3 regions of the Paenibacillus sp. 2TAB19 genome follow, and region 1 is predicted to be linked to each of the others. Evidence: riboswitches for the same ligand, from Rfam matches in the RefSeq annotation. Region 1 holds a riboswitch; each other region holds the start of a gene.
What was found. Region 1 has a riboswitch for cyclic di-AMP ahead of AB4Z33_RS02680 (APC family permease). Riboswitches for the same ligand answer to the same signal wherever they lie in the genome.
Positions count from the first base shown of each region.

Region 2: linked by a shared signal. The riboswitch ahead of AB4Z33_RS17355 (ABC transporter ATP-binding protein) and the one ahead of AB4Z33_RS02680 (APC family permease) in region 1 are both predicted to bind cyclic di-AMP.
Region 3: linked by a shared signal. The riboswitch ahead of AB4Z33_RS00190 (hypothetical protein) and the one ahead of AB4Z33_RS02680 (APC family permease) in region 1 are both predicted to bind cyclic di-AMP.

Region 1 is NZ_JBFRGE010000004.1:27,717-34,417, reverse strand. Features, by position in the region: gene AB4Z33_RS02705 (glycoside hydrolase family 5 protein) at 1-34, shown strand, start outside; gene AB4Z33_RS02700 (DinB family protein) at 84-551, opposite strand; gene AB4Z33_RS02695 (hypothetical protein) at 631-1,197, opposite strand; gene AB4Z33_RS02690 (carbonate dehydratase) at 1,272-1,973, opposite strand; gene AB4Z33_RS02685 (glycosyltransferase family 39 protein) at 2,168-3,463, shown strand; gene AB4Z33_RS02680 (APC family permease) at 3,758-5,584, opposite strand; cyclic di-AMP (ydaO/yuaA leader) riboswitch at 5,682-5,878, opposite strand; gene AB4Z33_RS02675 (sensor histidine kinase) at 6,079-6,701, opposite strand, start outside.
Region 2 is NZ_JBFRGE010000036.1:38,563-45,263, forward strand. Features, by position in the region: gene thiO (glycine oxidase ThiO) at 1-549, shown strand, start outside; gene thiD (bifunctional hydroxymethylpyrimidine kinase/phosphomethylpyrimidine kinase) at 558-1,412, shown strand; cyclic di-AMP (ydaO/yuaA leader) riboswitch at 1,552-1,717, shown strand; gene AB4Z33_RS17355 (ABC transporter ATP-binding protein) at 1,839-2,723, shown strand; gene AB4Z33_RS17360 (ABC transporter permease subunit) at 2,730-3,527, shown strand; gene AB4Z33_RS17365 (ABC transporter permease subunit) at 3,554-4,348, shown strand; gene AB4Z33_RS17370 (DNA alkylation repair protein) at 4,396-5,103, shown strand; gene AB4Z33_RS17375 (retropepsin-like aspartic protease) at 5,174-5,566, opposite strand; gene AB4Z33_RS17380 (hypothetical protein) at 5,556-5,810, opposite strand; gene AB4Z33_RS17385 (ABC transporter ATP-binding protein) at 6,005-6,701, opposite strand, start outside.
Region 3 is NZ_JBFRGE010000001.1:35,042-41,159, reverse strand. Features, by position in the region: gene AB4Z33_RS00205 (ABC transporter ATP-binding protein) at 1-353, shown strand, start outside; gene AB4Z33_RS00200 (ABC transporter permease) at 350-1,153, shown strand; gene AB4Z33_RS00195 (ABC transporter permease) at 1,159-1,941, shown strand; gene AB4Z33_RS00190 (hypothetical protein) at 2,009-2,440, opposite strand; cyclic di-AMP (ydaO/yuaA leader) riboswitch at 2,446-2,616, opposite strand; gene AB4Z33_RS00185 (hypothetical protein) at 2,682-3,077, opposite strand; cyclic di-AMP (ydaO/yuaA leader) riboswitch at 3,083-3,242, opposite strand; cyclic di-AMP (ydaO/yuaA leader) riboswitch at 3,640-3,846, shown strand; cyclic di-AMP (ydaO/yuaA leader) riboswitch at 3,873-4,055, shown strand; gene AB4Z33_RS00180 (hypothetical protein) at 4,184-4,579, shown strand; gene kdpF (K(+)-transporting ATPase subunit F) at 4,722-4,799, shown strand; gene kdpA (potassium-transporting ATPase subunit KdpA) at 4,815-6,118, shown strand, end outside.

The DNA.
Region 1 (6,701 bases):
GCTTGCCGCTGTGGTCGAGAAGTATACGAAGTAAATAAGAAGAAGGTCATTCTTTGCATTGATGCAAGGGATGACCTTCTTCGTTAATTGGCAAAACGTTTAATCAGGTTTATCGAGTTGAAGTGCAAACCCTCATGGTAGAGTGTGTAGTTCAGAAACTCCCCTATTGTGCTTATCGTAAGTCCCGACCCTGTCGTATACGAATCTTTGACCGGCTCATCCAAGCGACCAATCAAAGTGTGCTCGATACGCTTCGGCTGCTCGGCCAACATTGCAAGCAACGTATCCAAGCTCGGAAGTTCTCCTTCCCAATCAGCCGGTTTCGTCCCTCTTCCGAACCAGCGTTCGAAACTCTCCGGCAATTGCACGGTCTCCCCGGAAAAATAAAAAGCAAACTTCTCTTGAACCAAATAAATATGCCCTAAATTCCATCTTAAATTGTTATTGAACCCTTTCGGAACGATGTCCAGTGTGCTCTCGGAAATCCCCTCTACTGCCTTAATAGTCTGCTGGCGGATGAATTCAAGCTGTTTGAATAATGGTTGATTCATACGATCCCTCATTTAATTTTAGAATTTTAATTCCTCAAGACCAAATGACATTAATTTCCTATAGCTTACCATATGATCTTCATTTTATCGAGTTGGCTATTTCAAGCAGTATATGAACGGTTACTTTGTCTTCTACCCGGCTATCAATAGACAGTAGGTATTGCCATCCGTCCTTTTCAAATACGAGTATATTGAATCCTCTCTTAGACATCGGAATGGGCATTTCCATGTAGAGTGCTCGATTACCGTCCTGGAGCGTGTAGCTTTGTTTTATTCTTCTCGATTTTTCAAAGTTTAATTTTTGCGAGCTTGGTCTTACATCAATCTTGTAATGATTTTCGCCTTTCTTTTCATGAAGATACTCGATACCCAATTCATCGTTTTTATGGTATTCCTTGTCGTTATAGCAGCTGCCAAAGTGATGGGTAAACGCGATCGGAGGCAATTTATAGGGCAGTTTAAGTTCTTTATGATGTAGCGTTTCGCATTCTTGCAAAGCTTCTTCAACCGATTTAAAGCCCCCATCTAAATAAGGTTTCTCAAACGGAGGAACATCGCCGCGTGGTTCTGCACCGACTGTATGGATCTGGATTACTATCACACCGCACACAAACAATAATCCCCTTATGACAGCTCTGCACTTCATAGACGTTTCACCACCTTAACTTTTTACCGGTAGTGTACGCTATTAAGAAACTAGTTATTAATCCTATTAAGAATTCATTTCTGCCGCCGCGATTCGGCTGCAAGGCCGCAGGAGCAGCGCCGCTCTCCGAACAGCATGCTGTAGCTTGCCGGAAAAGCTTGGTTCACGCGCTGAACCTCCTTCGCGAACTGTTGCTTCTCCATCGGCAATAGGCTAAGACCATCGGCTTTCGATTGCATGTCGATCACAGCCCCAGGTGGAACGAACCGATTATCTGCGACACGGACACCGCCGGTTACGACGGCGTGATTGGAAACAAATACGCCGCTGCCCAGCTCCGCATCGAACACGAGCGCATGGAAGCCGACAAACGAGCCCACCCCGAGCAGCGCAGGTCCGTGGATGATCGCGCCATGTCCGCACGTAACCTCCGAATCAATATAGATTGAATAGCGACTGCCTCCGACCGTTACGTATTCATCCTTCAACCCGTGTAAAATAACGCCGTCCTGCAGATTCGTGCGATCGCCAATGTAGAACGGTGTCCCTTCGTCTGCGCGTATGCTTGCGCTAGGCGCCACGAACACCCCTCCCTTAATCGTCACGTCCCCGATAATGCTTACAAACGGACTAATGAACGCTTCCTTGCTTATGACAGGCACACGCGATACCGGTACGGTAGGCGTAACCGGGTTCGGACTTATGAACCGAACGAACAGATTATACGGACCCTCCGGCTTCAGGAAATGAACCATCGAACGAAACCCTTTTCCCATACCTGTCATCTCCCCTACTCACTAATAGCAGTAGTTAACTATATGTGTATAGAACGATAGCTTTCCCTAGTCGAAGTAACAATTTGGCAGATAAGTCCGTCTGATACCATATAACAGGAACTCATGCTACAATAAGTAATCCTGCGACGATGTTGTTCGCAGATTGTTTATAACAAGAAAGGTAGTGTTTCACCATGTTAACCAAATGGCGGTCATTCACTAGCTGCCACGCCCTTGTCCTAATCGTATCGTTCGTCGTCATCATAAGCACGTACATTACATTCAGCCAAGGCCATGACATGTATCTCGGAAGCTTCACCGAATATAACAACGATGACGTAAAATACATCCGCAGTGCAGAGACGCTTCTGCAGCATGGAATATTCACCTACCATGAGCCGGACGTATCTACCGTATTCATCATGCCGGGTCTTCCGTTCGTTCTCGCCTTTTGTATGAAGCTGTTCGGATATTGGGGAGGTATACAAGCTTTCCGCGTCGTGCAAATATTGTTTTTGGCGGGCACGATCGTTCTATTCTATTTATTCAGCCGTCGTCTGCTTAATGAACGGTTCGGACTTATTGCAGCGCTCTTATTCGCGCTCTATATACCGAACTATGTCGCTGCCAACCTCATTCTTACGGAGGTGCTCGGCCAGTTCTTCCTTTGGCTGTTTCTTTACGCCGGCTACTTGGCTGTCACACGGCATAGCTTGCCGTTATTCGCATTAGCTGCTGCAAGCTTGAGCCTAGGCATCTATGAGCGGCCTAACTTTGCCCTGCTTCCGCTCGTCTTCTTGGTGTACATGCTTATTCACGGCTACCGGGTGAAGCAGCTCATTAAGCCCGCCCTTGTCGTATCCGGCATCGTTCTACTGTGCATGTCTCCTTGGTGGATCCGCAACGCGATTGTTTTCCATGAGTTTATTCCGCTCACGTTGTCATCGGGTAATCCTTCGCTGCTTGGCTCTCAGCTTGAATGGCAGTATCCGCCGGGTGCAGTCGAGAAATTCAAGGACGACTTCGATAAGATCGCATCCGCGACCAATCGCATCGATTCGGATCGATTCCAGAAGGAGCTCGCCGTGAAAATTCGAAATTACGGCTTCCGAACACAGCCTATGACTTACCTTTGGCAATACACGGGGGATCGCGTCAATGATATGTTCAAAGTTCCTTATTACTGGAAAGAGATTTTCGGACTAAAGCCGCATTTCGTCAAATCAACGCATTTCGTTATGATCGGCATAGGAATCTTAGGCTTCATTATGACGTTAGTGATGAAAGTTCGACGCAAGGATTTGTCGCTCTTATGGTTAACGGCGCTGTATTTTATCGTAACGGCGCTTCCGTTCATCACCTTTTCGAGGTATGGGTATTTCCTCATGTCGTTCTTCATTATGTATGCCGCATTTGCCATTCATGCGTTCATACCGAAAGCGCAGTTGCACCCGAGTCGTGCCAAAAGCTCAAGCAGCTTGCACGGTTAAGCATACGAAGGTTGCCAATGCCAATACCATACCTAAATAACTGGAATTACTCCTTTTATTTTCGAGGCTGTAGGCCATTTCGGAGTAATAACTGGAAAAATTCCCGTTAATATCAGGCCTATCTGCAAATCGTCGCCATAGTGGAAAAATTAACGCCGGAAAACGGAGCTATTTCGTTCTCAAACCTAATAATTCTGAAATTAACGGGAGGAATTCCCGTTATTGATAACCCCACAATAAAGAGGCTGCCCATAAGTACGCTTATGGTGCAGCCTCTCCCTTTAAACCAACCTATTATTTTTTCAAATGATACGGAACGGTCGTTACGATCACGTCTTTGCGATGAAGCAGATTGGCTCGAATCATGAAGCTGGTCTGGTTGTGCAAAATATTATGCCAGCCCTTCTTCGGAATGAACTGCGGGATGACAACCGTCACCTGATAGTTCGACTCGCTTGCCTTACGCTGAACGGTATCGACGAACTTGAGCAGCGGATGGATGATCGTTCGATATGGCGAGTGGAGCGTCACCAACCTTACGTCAGGCATAAACTTCTCCCACTTCTCCTCGAATGCCGCTTCATCCTCCCGCTCGAAAGGAATGTACACCGCAATAATCTGTTCGGCTTTCAGCGACTTCGCGTAGTTGATCGAGTTCTCGACGACATGCGTAATGCCGGCTACCGGCAAAATAATGACGTTGCCCTCTATCGCAACTGGAGGCTCGCAGGTCGCCAGACGCAGCTGCTCCCCTACCGCTTCATAATGCTTCTTAATCCGCATGAACAAATAAATGATTAGCGGCAAGAATATGAGAATCGACCATACTTGCTCGAACTTCGTTAGGAAGAACATCATCGTGACAACGAAGCTAATGAGTGCGCCCGTCGCATTAATGATAAGCTTCGTTACCCAACCCTTCGGCTTCTCGCGAATCCACTTCACGATCATGCCCGTCTGCGACAGCGTGAACGGGATGAACACGCCTACCGCATATAGCGGGATGAGATGCTCCGTCTGCCCGTGGAACGTAATAATGAGGATGATGGACAGTACGCCCAAAATAATAATGCCGTTCGAGTAACCGAGCCGATCGCCCCTCACCGTGAACATGCGCGGAATGAACTTATCCTTCGCCAAATTCACCGCAAGCAGCGGGAAAGCCGAATAGCCCGTATTAGCCGCAAGAATGAGAATTAGTGCCGTCGTGCCTTGAATGAAATAATACATAATGTTGCGTCCGAACGTCTCTTCGGCGATCTGCGATACGACCGTCACTTCCACCTTTGGCGAAATCCCGTAATAATAAGCGAGCCATACGATACCGGAAAATAACACCGCAAGCAGCGCTCCCATCGCAACCAACGTCTTCGCCGCATTGTTCGGAGCAGGATCCTTGAAGTTCGGAATCGCGTTCGATATCGCCTCAACGCCCGTCAGTGCCGAGCTGCCCGATGCGAAAGCACGCAGCAGCAAGAACAAGCTAATACCCGCAACCGGCGTGCCAAGCGGCGGATGCAGCTCCGGCGATACGTGACCGGTAGCGATGTTGTAGATACCGACGCCGATCATGATGAACAGCGCCAGCACGAACAAGTACACCGGATAAGAGAGAATCGAAGCCGATTCCGTCACGCCCCGTAAGTTCAATATCGTGATGAAGATGACGAAGATCACCGCGATCAGAACTGTGTATTCGTGCAGGCTGGGAAAAGCCGACGTAATCGCGTCGGTTCCAGCCGATACGCTTACCGCAACGGTCAATATATAATCGACCAGCAGCGCGCCGCCTGATATGAGCCCCGGGAACAGGCCGAGATTTTGTTTCGATACAACATAAGCGCCGCCGCCATGCGGATAAGCGAAAATAATTTGTCGATACGATAAAATTAATGCCGTCAATAAAATCAATACGCCAATTGCAATCGGAACAGAATACCAGAACGCCGCTACGCCAATCGTCATTAGCACAAGCAGAATTTGTTCCGGACCATAAGCAACCGAAGATAATGCGTCCGAAGACAGAATAGCGAGCGCCTTCGTCTTAGCGAGCTTCTGCTCGCCTAGTTCCTTCGACTTGAGCGGTCGACCGATTAATAATCTTTTGATTGAAGCTAACATGCTGTCACCGCCGTCAATGAATGGTTTTCCTTAAAAAAGAGCACAACAAAAAAAGCCGCAGGGAAATCCCCGCGGCTATAAGACGAGCCGTAGTTGATTCACCTCTCCATACACGCTTACAAGGTTAGCTGACGGATTCGGGCGTTTAGAGTCGCCCTACCTCGAGCGAGCCTTCATAAAGGCAGCGACTCTCGGATTCACCCCGGCGACGTAGCAAGCTTTCGCTTATGCTGCGCGTCGCGATTGGTTCCCCTGCTTTCCGCTTCGAGAGCGGAAACTCAGCGATCGTGAATATATATTTTAGTGCATTACGATCATAGTCCTCTGGGAATGGAATGTAAACCAACGTTTTCGCTCAAATAACGTTAAAAAAGCGATAGAAAATCCATGAATGCGCATACATGACCGCAAGACGTGGCGCACGTCCCTGCTTTGCRCATTTTAATCGTTCAATCGCCACAATATCCGCTACACCCTTGATAATAATTAATTTATTAGACAACCGGGAAAGCAAGCGAGAATTCCGCTCCGCCATCTTTGCGGTTAGACGCTGTAATATGGCCGCCGCAGCGCTCGACAATCGCACGGGCAATCGCGAGCCCAAGCCCGCTTTCGCCGTCCTTGCCCTTCACGAAGCGATGGAATAAATACGGCAACAATTCCTCGGGAATGCCATTTCCGTCGTCGGATATCGACAATTCGACATGTCCCTTGCTGACGGCTGCGTGAATATAAATATGCTTGTTTGCATGGCGAACCGCATTGGACGAAATATTAAGCAGCGCCTGGAGCAGCTTATCCCGATCAGCCCTCACGAGCAGCTCTTCATGCTCATCGACCGATGGATGTAGGGACAGCTCTTTCTTAACCAACATCGGGTTCACGCGTTCGATCGTTTCGATAAGCAGTTCCTTGAGGCTGACCACTTCCGGTTCATAAATATCTTCCTCGCTGTCGAGCTTGGCGAGCAGCGTCATTTCCGTTACGATGTTTTTCAATCTTGCGCTCTCGCTTAATATGATGTCCAGTCCCTTATTAATGGATTCACCCTCGAATATGCCGTCCCGAATACCTTCCGTATATCCCGCAATGGACATTAACGGCGACTTCAGCTCAT
Region 2 (6,701 bases), on a different contig from region 1:
CAGTCTGCGGATCAACGCTCGTTCAGCGCGGACAGACTGCTTGTATGCTCCGGGGCATGGGTGCAGGAGCTTGCCGATACGTTCGGCATCCGCATTCCCGTGTACCCGATTCGAGGCCAGATCTGTGCATACGAGGCAGAAGATAAGCCTGTTCGGCATATGGTGTTCAGCAATCAGGGTTATTTGGTAGGCAAAGAGAACGGTACGTTAGTATGCGGAGCCTCGGAGGATGTTGCCGGCTTCGATACTTCGGTAACGGATAAGGGGATCGACCGTCTAAGGAAATGGAATAAACAAGCGTTTCCTTTCCTTGAGAACGAGACCCCGTTTCACCGATGGGCAGGCTTACGTCCTTCCACGCAAGACGGTTTTCCTTTGATTGGCTCTTTGAAGGAAGCCAGCCATGTCGCATTCGCGGTCGGTCATTATCGCAACGGCATTCTGCTTAGTCCGGCTACGGCCATGCTTGCAGCCGATTGCCTGGAAGGCAAGGAAACAGCCGAATATAATCAAGCTTTCTCACCGGAACGGTTTGGAAGAAGGGGTTGAGCGTATAGATGGATACCTATTCAAGGCAACAGGTTGCAAAGGCTTTAACAATCGCTGGTTCCGATAGCGGCGGAGGCGCGGGCATTCAGGCCGATCTGAAAACGTTCCAAGAGCTTGGCGTCTTCGGTATGTCCGCAATCACGGCGGTGACTGCCCAGAATACGCTTAGCGTACATGGCGTATACCCGATGAGTACGGATGCGATTACTCAGCAGATCCATGCGGTAGGCAATGATATCGGAGTAGATGCCGTTAAGACGGGCATGCTGTTCAGCAGCGAAATCATACTTGCGGTTGCCGAAGCGATCCGGACGTTCGGATGGACGAAGGTTGTCGTGGATCCCGTCATGGTAGCGAAGGGCGGTGCCGTGCTGCTGCAAGAAGAGGCAATTCGCGCCCTAACGGGCAAGCTATTGCCGCTTACGGCAGTCGTGACGCCTAACATACCGGAAGCGGAGCAGATTACGGGCAGCTCGATTCTGAGCAAGACGGATAAAGAAGAAGCGGCAAGGAAACTGGCCGGCTTCGGTGCTCGTTATGTCATTATCAAAGGCGGTCATGACGCGGGGGCGGAAGCCGTGGATTTGCTGTTTGACGGCCGCTATTTCACCGAGCTGGCAGGCAAACGCATCGCTACGGGACATACGCATGGTACGGGATGCACATTCTCAGCTGCTCTGGCAGCAGGGCTCGCTCGCGGGCTTGATGTCGAGAGCGCTATGCGAGAGGCCAAAGCTTTCATCCAAGCGGCAATCGAAAACGCGATACATATCGGCGGCGGCCGGGGACCAACGAACCACTGGGCGTACAAGCGCAGCCGAACGTCTATCTCCATGCTATATGACGAAAATACAAGCAAATAATGGCATACTTATCGATAATAAGTGCTACTGCCCAATTAAGCCGATGCCATTCAAGGATTGGATCAAAAATCAGCTAAAACCCTCTGAATTTCGGTTTTACTTTGCATAAGGTTGGGCGTATGATTTGTTCAACAACTAAATGAGTCAAACGCTAAATTCCCAAACAGGGAAACGGGGGACCCGACCGAAACCATCCGAATGGTTTCATGGGGTGAATCCTTTCGCTTGCCTTAGCAAGTATGAGGTAGGGCACTCTCAAGCCCGAATCCGACAGCTAACCTCGTAAGCGTATTGAGAGAGAACCGCGATCGTGCCTTGCATAGGCTCGTCTTTTTCGTTATGCAAGAAGTCCGAGAGTAGAGTATCTCTGCTCTCTGGGCTTCTTTTTGTTGCGTATAAGCATGGAAATTACGAGGAGGCTGCCCAATGAATGCGATCGAAATTAACAAACTGACCAAAACGTACGGCAAAGCAAGAGGAATAACTGATATTAGTTTTTCCATTGAAGAGGGAGAAATTTTTGGGTTTATCGGGCCGAACGGGGCAGGTAAATCAACGACGATCCGAACGTTATTGTCTCTCATCTATCCGACAAGCGGCAGCGCTACGATATTCGGTAAAGACTGCATCAAGTTTGCTCCGGAAATCAAAAAGGAAATCGGTTATTTGCCGTCGGAGGTTTTTTATTACGACAATATGAAGGTCGCAGACTTGTTGAATTACTCAGCCAGCTTTTTCAAAAAGGATTGCAAAAAAAGAATAAAAGAATTGGCTGAAATGATGGATCTGGATCTAACGAAAAAAATAGATGACCTGTCTTTAGGCAACAAAAAGAAAGTGGGTATCGTTCAAGGTCTGCTCCATAGTCCGAAGCTCATTATTCTTGATGAACCTACCAGCGGCCTTGATCCGCTCATGCAGCAAAAGTTTTTCGAATTGCTTGAAGAAGAGAATGAAAAAGGAGCCACGATTTTATTCTCCTCCCATATCTTAAGCGAAGTTCAGCGGTTATGTAATCGAGTAGCGATTATTAAAGAGGGAAAAATCGTTACGGTCGAAAAAATCAGTACTTTAAAAGAAAATAACTACAAAAAGTTTACGGTAGATACGTCAGAACAACTTGAACCCGATTTTTTCAATATGGCCGGCGTGAACAATATTTCGGTGAACGGGAAATCAACGAGCTTTTTATTTAAAGGCAATATAAACCATGTGATGAGAAAGATAGCTGAAATTGAAATTGAGAACTTGTGGATCGAAGAGCCGAACCTTGAGGAAATCTTTATGCATTATTATGAAAAAGGGGTCTGATCGGCGATGAATATGTTTGTGCATGAGTTGAAGGCGTACAGAAAATCGATGCTGATATGGACGCTCTCTTTAATAGGCATCATGATCTTATTCCTCTCGCTCTTTCCTGGCATGTCCAAGGACATTGACGAATTTACCAAAGTGCTGGAAGGCTATCCCGAAGGCGTCAGAAAAGCGCTCGGAATTGAGCTCGAAAGCATAGGGACCCTATTAGGCTTTTATTCTTATATTTTCATGTACATTACGCTCTGCGGCGCTATTCAAGCGATGATTCTGGGAACGTCGATTGTTTCCAAGGAGGTCCGTGAGAAAACAGCAGACTTTCTCTTAACGAAACCCGTAACGCGTACGCAAATAATGACTTCCAAGCTGATGGCTGCCGTTGTTTCATTAGCGGTTACGAATGTTCTATATCTCATTGCGGCAAACCTCATGGCAGTCCAGATGAAGACGGAAGATTATAGCGGGAAACTATTCTTTATGATTTCGTTAACCTTGTTGTTTATACAGCTCATTTTCCTTGCCATAGGCATTATCGTTTCCGTTGTGTTTCCTAAGATCAAGGCTGTGTTATCCGTTTCGCTCGGTACCGTGTTCGCCTTTTTTGTAATCGGCATGCTCGTAGCGGCAGGCGATGATGGCGCCAAACGTTATTTGTCGCCATTCAAATATTTTGACCCTAAGCTGATTATCGAAAGCTCCAAGTATGAAGCTTCCTATCTCGCGGCAGCCATCGGCATCATTATCGTTTCCATCGCTGTCAGCTACGCCGTCTATAGGAAAAAAGATGTTCATGCTGTATAAGAGAAAACGACAGGGTGGGGTGCAAAATGAATGTTTTTTACAGGGAAATGAAAACGTACCGAAAATCGATTATTTTTTGGAGCATTGGAATCATTCTGTTGCTTGCAAGCGGTATGAACAAATATGAAGCAACGGCAGCAAGCGGACAACTTAACAGCATGATGAAGGATATGCCCAAAGCTCTCAAAGCGTTTATGGGCTCGGGGGATCTGGATCTATCCAAGGCTAGCGGTTATTTTGGAATCTTGGCCATATACTTTTTGTTGATGGCAACGATCCATGCGGTCATGCTCGGAGCCAATATTATCGCAAAGGAAGAACGGGATAAAACGGCAGAGTTCTTATTCACGAAACCGGCATCGCGCAATCAAATCGTTACGGCGAAAATACTGGGGGCGTTAGCCAATATCCTTATATTAAATATCGTTGCCTGGGTTTCGAGCGTTGTTATTGTAGGCAAGTACAGTAATGGCGAAGCTGTAAATGATGATATTGCCATCGTCATGTCCGGAATGTTCATCTTGCAGCTTCTCTTCCTGGTTATAGGTACGTCGATCGCTGCCGCATACAAAAACCCGAAAAAGGCAGTCTCGCTTGCAACAGGCATCCTGCTTATCACGTTCATTCTATCGATTGCCATCGACTTGAACGAGAAACTCGAAACCTTAAAAGTGCTCACGCCGTTTAAATATTTTGAAGCAAAAGATATTATGTATGGCGGTGGGTTGGATGTTGCATTTGTCCTCATATCTATCGTATTTATTGCAGTTTTGACGATAATGACGTATATATTATTTAGGAAACGCGATTTGCATGTTTAAGAGACTTATAAAAGGTAAAACCTCTATAAAAAAGGAAGTGTTGACCGATGAATCTAGAAGAGGTTATGCAGGAGCTTGAAGCTCTCGGCAAGGAACGAACGAAGAAAATATACGTTTCGAATGGTGCGCAAGAGCCGTTATTTGGTGTTGCTACAGGGGCTATGAAGCCTATTTTCAAGAAAACGAAAATCAATCAACCTTTGGCCGAGCAGCTCTATGCCACAGGTAACTACGATGCTATGTACTTTGCCGGCATTATTGCTGATCCCAATGCGATGACGGTAGCGGATTATGATCGCTGGATGGATTCGGCTTATTTTTTCATGCTGTCTGATTATGTGGTCGCGGTAACGTTGGCAGAAGCGGATATTGCGCAAGAGGTTGCCGATAAATGGATCGCAAGCGGAGAAGAGATGCGTATGTCAGCGGGGTGGAGCTGTTACTGCTGGCTGCTCGGCAATCGGAAGGACAGTGAATTTGACGAAAGTAAATTAGCCAATATGCTCGAATTGGTGAAAAATACGATCCATGATGCTCCCGAACGAACGAAATATGCGATGAATAACTTTTTGTACACCGTGGCGATATCCTATGTGCCGCTCCATGAGAAGGCGGTCGAGACCGCAGAGGCAGTAGGCCCGGTAGAAGTCGGTAAAGACAAGAAACCAACCAAGCTCATACACGCTTTGGCTAACATTCAGAAGGAAGCGGCGAAAGGGAGGCTTGGTTTCAAACGCAGACATGTTAGGTGTTAAAGTTTTGTTTTAAAATATAGGAAAGTATACAAATGGGGATGTGCGAATGATGCACGTCCCCATTTGTATTTTATGCAATTGGTGCAGGATACATTTCCATCCTCATGAGATCGATGACCATGTTGCCGCCTTTAAGTATATCTAGACCAATAAGTCCATTAATGTAATTGATATCATCGTGAAATACGCCAAAATCAATTCTAATATCCTTCATGTTAAAGTTACCGAGCTGAATCTCATCTATCTGCTTTTGAAATGAATACTCATCTCCGCCAATTCCAAAGCTTCTTACAAGCGTATCTCCATTCTCGAAATGTATGCCGATTTCTGAAACGATATCAGAGGACAAAAGGGAATGCGCTGCGCCAGTATCAATGACTAAATTGTCGACAGTTAAAGAGCGCCCTTTATAACAAATGGTCATGGACGTTTGGAGTAAATTGTGAATATATTCAATCTGCATTTCGTCTACTCCGATATAAAGGGTTATGTCTAAGTTCAATAGCTATTTTCTCTTGGCCGGTATGGTAGACAATGTTGTTGTCCTTGCACTTAAATAATTGTTTAGTTGCTTCATCTGGATCTTGAATCGCTTTAACCAATGCGACTTCATCAACATACTGAATATTACCTTCGGTATGGGAAGTCAGGATTTCAAGCAGAACATACTGGCTGGGGTAAATATTCCGAACTTCTTGCCATTGCATAGTACATTCACCTCGCTATCAGCGTTTCTTGCAATAAATTATACCATATTACTGGATTGTCAACTGCTCCATTTTTCTCCGATACGCTTCTTAATAATTTCTTTTAATAATGGAAGAGTTGCTAGGAAGGTAAAAAACAAGGCTCTAATCGTAAACGATACGATTGGAGCCTTGTTTTTTGTTCAATTGGAGCATTAAGCCTCCATCTTCTGAGCGGAGTGCAGCTTGTAGTAGCGACCTCTCTGAGCCATCAGTTCGTCATGCGAGCCTGATTCGGCAATGCCTTTATCTGACACATACATGATCCTATCGCAGTTCTTAACGGTGGAGAGGCGATGCGCGATAATGAACGATGTGCGTCCTTTGAGCAATTCATTCAAGCCTCGCTGAAGCAGGCGCTCGGTCTGAGCATCGATGGATGAAGTAGCTTCGTCCAATATAAGGATGCGCGGATTGGCAAGCAGCGTGCGAGCGAACGAGATGAGCTGCCGCTGTCCTTGTGAAAGCTTCGAGCCCCGTTCATTAACCTCCGTCATATAGCCTTTCTCGAACTCGCGGATGAATTCGTCGGCGCATACGGTTTTGGCAGCGGCGATAATCTCCTCCTCGGTGGCGTCGAGCTTGCCGTAGCGGATATTATCAAGAATCGTGCCGGAGAAGATGAAGCTGTCCTGCAGCATGATGCCCATTTGACTGCGCAACGACTTCAGCTTCACTTCCGCGATATCATGGCCGTCGATAAGAATCTTACCGCTCGTTACATTGTAGAAGCGCGAGATCAGATTGACGACCGTTGTTTTGCCGGCGCCTGTAGGACCAACAAGAGCGATGCTCTCGCCCGCTTGAATATCGAAGCTCAGATTTTGCAGCACGTTGTGACCAGGATCGTAA
Region 3 (6,118 bases), on a different contig from region 1:
CTGTGAGGCAGCTCAGTCTGGGCCAAAGAATGCGCTGCGAGATAGCGGCTTCGCTGCTGCATAGCCCAAGCGTATTGTTCCTCGACGAACCGACGATCGGACTTGATGCCGTGAGCAAGCTGGCTGTTAGGCAGTTTATTAAGACAATCAACAAGGAGCAAGGCGTTACGGTCATTCTGACCACGCATGACATGGCCGATATAGAAGCGCTGGCCGACCGGATTCTTATGATTGGCAAGGGTACTTTGTTATACGACGGGAGCTTGGAGCAGCTGCGCAGACGGTTCGGCGTGCAGGAAAAAGAATCCTTGGATGAGATGATCGTTCAGCTCTATAAGGAGCATCAAATATGAGGGCCTATGTCTCGGTATGGAAGCTGAGATTCATTAATGGTCTGCAATATCGCGCATCTGCAATTGCCGGTGCAATAACGCAGTTGTTTTTTGGATTCGTATTCATTATGATCTACATCGCTTTCTATAGTCATAGCACGGCGCAGCCGCCAATATCGTTGAAGGAAATTATTACTTACGTCTGGCTGCAGCAAATTTTTCTTTCGTTCATCATGCTTTGGGCGCGTGACAATGAAATATTCGATCTCATTACGAGCGGCAATATTGCCTATGAATTGTGCAGGCCAATCGGCATATATCCGCTGTGGTTCGCCAAGCTGCTCGCGCAGCGCGTGGCAAACGCAGCGTTGCGCTGCTTGCCGATTGTTCTTGTCGTGTTTTTTTTGCCGGAACCGTATCGTATGACAACGCCTCCGGACTGGCCAACGCTTTTCTTCTTTGTTGCTTCATTGCTGCTGGGCTTATTCGTCATTGTTGCGATATCAATGATGATTTACATTTCCGTATTTTGGACACTTTCACCGACAGGTTCGATTCTTATGATCTCGATCGCCGGCGAATTCCTGGCGGGGATGATTATTCCCGTACCGCTTATGCCGGATTGGCTGCAACGGTTTACTTACGTATTGCCGTTCCGCTGGACGGTTGACTTCCCTTTCCGCGTATATTCAGGCCATATTTCACAGACGGAAGCGCTATGGGGGATCATCATCCAGGTAGGCTGGCTTGGGGTTCTCATAGGAATTGGTTGGGCCACGATGAGGAAGGCACTACGGCAAATAGTCATTCAGGGGGGCTAACCGCTATGCAACTCTATTTCAAATACTTATCGATTTTGTTCAAGTCGCAGCTGCAATATCGCGCTTCCTTCTGGCTGCTAAGCTTCGGACAGTTTTTTGTACCGGTTACGGTGTTCGCAGGTTTGTATTTTATGTTCGAGCGCTTTGGGGAACTGCAAGGTTGGACCTTTTTCGAGGTTGCGTTGTGCTTCGGCATTATTCATATGGCGTTCTCGCTAAGCGAATGTTTCGCGCGGGGCTTCGATGCCTTCTCGGGTCTTGTGAGAAGAGGCGAGTTCGACCGTCTGCTTGTTCGCCCGCGCAGCACAGTACTTCAGGTGCTTGGGTCGCAATTCGAGTTCACGAGAGTCGGGCGGATGCTGCAAAGCGCGATTGTGCTTGGCTGGGCACTATACAAGCTGCCGGTTGAATGGAATGCGTCCAAGGTGACGACATTTATCTTGATGATCGTTTGCGGCGTATGTATCTTCGCAGGCATCTATATCTTGATGGCAACGATGTGCTTTTGGACGATTCAGGGGCTTGAGATCGCGAACATTTTGACGGACGGAGGGCGGGAGATGGCACAATACCCGCTGAATATTTACGAAAGATGGGTTAAAGTTCTGTTTACGTATATGATCCCGTTCGGATGCGTCAATTATTTGCCGTTGCTCTATATTCTTGGAAAGCAGAACGGCAATCACTGGTTCTATATGCTGCTGCCACTTGCTGGTGTATTGTTCTTGGTACCTTGTCTAGCGGTATGGCATATCGGTGTCCGCCATTATCGTTCGACCGGATCATAAGCTCGCCGTAACGTAAGCAAGCCCGCTCCTTCGCGCTGTAGGAGCGGGCTTGCTTCATTCTAAAACGCTAATGGATGGACACATAGGCAACGGAACGGTTCTTAAGTACTGTCTCTTCGGTATTGCCTTCGATGAAGGTAGGATTGTCGGTATGAGCGAGAAGATCGTCGATCGCGGTGCAGAACAATTCATTGAGTCTTCCATCCACATGTGCCGGCAGTAGAGAGTCATACAACGAGGCAGAATCCGTGAAAGCTCCGACGAATTGACGCAGCGGCTCACTCCATTGCTTCAGATCGATTTGGCTGTCGGACTCAGGCGCAAAAAATTCACCCCAGCCGACCCCTTTGTTGCTTAGCATTCGAAGACATACGCGATAACCGGAAGAGTCGACGGCGAGGGCAGGAATAACGAACAACTCGATGCGTGTGATGGTGAGACTGTCACTAAGATCTTGATCGGACAGAAAAKAAAGATGACAATCGGATTTCGTCAACATAAATAAACCTCTCCTTATTTCGCTTACGAGGTTAGCTGTCGGATTCGGACAGAGAGACGCCCTACCAAGGTTACAAATCCTTGGATTCACCCCTTGCGAGCGGATCGATTGATCCAAGTAGTGGCTCGCGTTGGTTCCCCCGCTTTTTCAAACGAAAAATTCAGCGTTAGTATGCCGTATATTATAAATCTATTCGCACCATTTGTAAATGCTTTTCGCTAAATATTCTGACAACTTACTCTTAAAACAGTGAGATATAGGAAACGGAGCACTTCAGTAAATCTCCAMTCTTGGCGGGATTTAACGTACTCTTGTCATTCCGAACGTGAAGAAGCGCGTCGTTGAACAAACTGTTAATGCGATTGTCAACGAGGCTTTCCTCAGCATGCATCACACCTATATAACGATGCAGCATGCCGCCCCATCTGATCCAGTCTGCCGGTTTATCTGCTTCATTCACGAACAACTCACCCCAGCCTAATCCATTAGTCGTTGTTAAATGGAGACAGACGCGATACCCGGCGCAATAACCGTCGTAATCAGGAATGACGAACATCTCGATTCTTCGAATGATTAGCACCAGGCAGTCGTTGGTGCAAGAAGGTAATGGCTCGTCGATTTGTGCTTGTGTGAACATATGAAATTCTCTCCTCTATTCGCTTACGAGGTTAGCTGACGGATTCGGACTAGAGAGCTGCCCTACCGAGGCATTGCCTCGGATTCACCCCATTCGAACAATCGAACGATTGCTCTTGTTGGTTCCCCCGCTTTATCCTATGGACAAATTCAGCGATAATGATATGCCTTTTTCGGCTCGACGTCTATCCTAAACCGATTCGAAGCATTTGTAAAAGGTTCATTTTGTTGCACAAGACGCTCTAAGAGCAAATTAGAGGAGCGACGATCATTTTATCCATGAAAAGAGGCTTTTTCGATGGAATACTCGTTTTTACTTCTGTTATTTATGATTTGAAAAAAAGCATGCTTGCGCGTGTTGGATAAGAAATTCAGGCATATATGTAATTTCAAAAAACGAGAGATAATTGGCGAAAAAGTGAGTAATATCGAGCTATAACTTTTTGAAAACGTTAACGATCACTCTATAAGCTCCTATATTATCCAATATGGACGCTGGACCTGCTTTACATAAAATTTGGCTGGGAGTAAGATTCGATACAGGATTCGCAATTGAAGTTGCGATGGACTGATCGCTGAGTTTCCGCGAGGCAAGCGGAAAGCGGGGGAACCAAATGTGAAGCGGTGCGTTTGTACGATGTGAGAGTCGGACGACAGCACGGCAGGGGTGAATCTTCGAAGAGGCAGCACCATGGATGCCGCTTCGAAGTAGGGCGACTCTCACCGCCCGAATCCGACAGCTAACCTCGTAAGCGTGGTTTGGAGAGAGGAATGATACAACGATTCGTTTTTAATTGCTATTTTATCGCTGAGTTCCGCAGCAGTCTGCGGGAACGGGGGAACCAAAGAGCGATGCGCCGCGATGGAGTCGGCCGCATAGGTGCTCATGGGGTGAATCGCAAGGCTTAACTGCCTTGCGTAGGGCGACTCTCACGCCCGAATCCGACAGCTAACCTCGTAAGCGTAATCGAGAGAGGCAACCATCGCAGTGCCGATTCGGCATGGCTTCCTTAGCCATGCCTCCGAAGAAGCCCGCGGGGAAAGGTCCTCTTTTCCCGCAGGCTTCTTTTTTGTTGCCTTTTTACAGAAATTCGGAGGAGATTGCCGTTGGGCGAGGAGCATATTATCGTTGCCGGGCTTAATGAAGCTGGCAAAGCATTCATAAAAACATTGGTATTTCGCGGACTGCCGTTCATCGTCCTGACGAACAGCAAGCTAGAGGAAAGACAACTTCGTAAGCATGGACTTAATAACGTTTTATACGTGAATACTAATGACAGGAATAGTTGGATGATACCGGAAAAGGTCATTGGAGATGTATTCATCTTTGAGAGCAGCTTAGCTCTTAGCTGCAGGTTCATACAATGCTGCAGGGATTGGACGTCTAGATCGATCTACGTCATTACTACGCATTGGAATCCAAGAGTCATATATAAAGGTCTTGGCGCAGATCACATCGTACATTCGCAAACCGGCGAAATTGGGTTTCTATTGAAAAAATAACTTTTTGTAAATGTCTATAGCAGGAGGGAACTGCCTTGATGGATCTGTACATGATTGGTACTTTAATCGTTTGCTTCGGATTGTTTTATGGTTTTCTTGCTTGGTGCGACAGAGCTGTTAAGCAAACGGGGGGCGATGGCGAATGATTATCGTAGCAGCGCTTGCGGTGCTCGTATTCGGTTACCTATTATATGCTTTAATTCACCCGGAAAAATTTTAACCAGGAGGAACAACGATGGATATTTTGCAGCTATTAATTGTCATTGCCGTTCTTCTGCTGCTTGTGAAGCCGCTCGGAACGTATGTGTATCACGTATTCTCGAACGAGTCCAACCGGCTCGATAAAGTATATGGAGGATCGGAACGGTTCATTTACAGGTTGATTGGACTTAAGAATCGAGCGGGCATGAGCTGGAAAACGTATGCGCTCAGTTTCATCGCCACGAACATTATTTTGGTAGCTTTCAGCTATCTGATTCTACGGCTGCAGCATGCGCTGCCGCTTAATCCGAACGGCATGGCGAGCATGGAGCCTACGCTAACGTTTAATACGATTATCAGTTTCATGACCAATACGAACCTGCAGCATTACAGCGGCGAGAGCGCTTTGTCTTATTTTTCGCAAATGGCGGTCATCATGATGATGATGTTCACATCCGCTGCAACCGGGTTTTCAGTCGCAATCGCGTTCGTAAGGGGCATTACGAGCAAAGGAAAAACGATCGGCAACTTTTTCGAAGACTTTGTTAAAGCCCATACGAGAATTTTCCTTCCGTTGGCCTTTATCGTTACGCTCGTTCTCGTTGCGCTGCAAGTACCGCAGACACTCGATCCGACGATCGCGATCAAGACATTCGAGGGCGCGGTGCAGCAAATTGCGATCGGACCGGTCGCTTCGCTGGAATCGATCAAGCATCTCGGTACGAACGGCGGCGGCTTCTTCGGCGTCAACTCGGCTCACCCGTTCGAGAATCCGAATCCGTTAACGAATGTCATCGAAATTTTGTGCATGTGGGTTCTTCCAGCAGCACTGCCTTACACATTCGGTTTATTCGCCAAAAATAAAAAGCAGGGCTGGATCATTTTTTCGGCCATGATGACTTTGTTCCTCGTATTCCTTGGCGTTGCTTATGGCGCCGAGAAGATGGGCAACCCGGCAATGACCGCGCTTGGCATCGACGCCTCGCAGGGAAGCATGGAGGGCAAAGAGGTTCGATTCGGCATCGCGCAATCCGCTCTCTTCACGACGGTGACGGCGGCTGCGACGACAGGAACGGTCAACAATATGCACGATACGCTTACGCCGCTTGGCGGACTGGTGCCGCTGGCCGAAATGATGCTTAACGTCGTATTCGGGGGCAAGGGCGTAGGGCTAATTAATATGCTTATGTACGCTATCTTGGCCGTGTTTATATGCGGGCTTATGGTTGGACGGACGCCGGAGTTTCTCGGACGGAAGATCGAGCCTCGCGAAATGAAGCTGATCGCCATCGCGATTCTCGCGCATCCGTTCATTATCCTTGTACCGACCGCACTCGC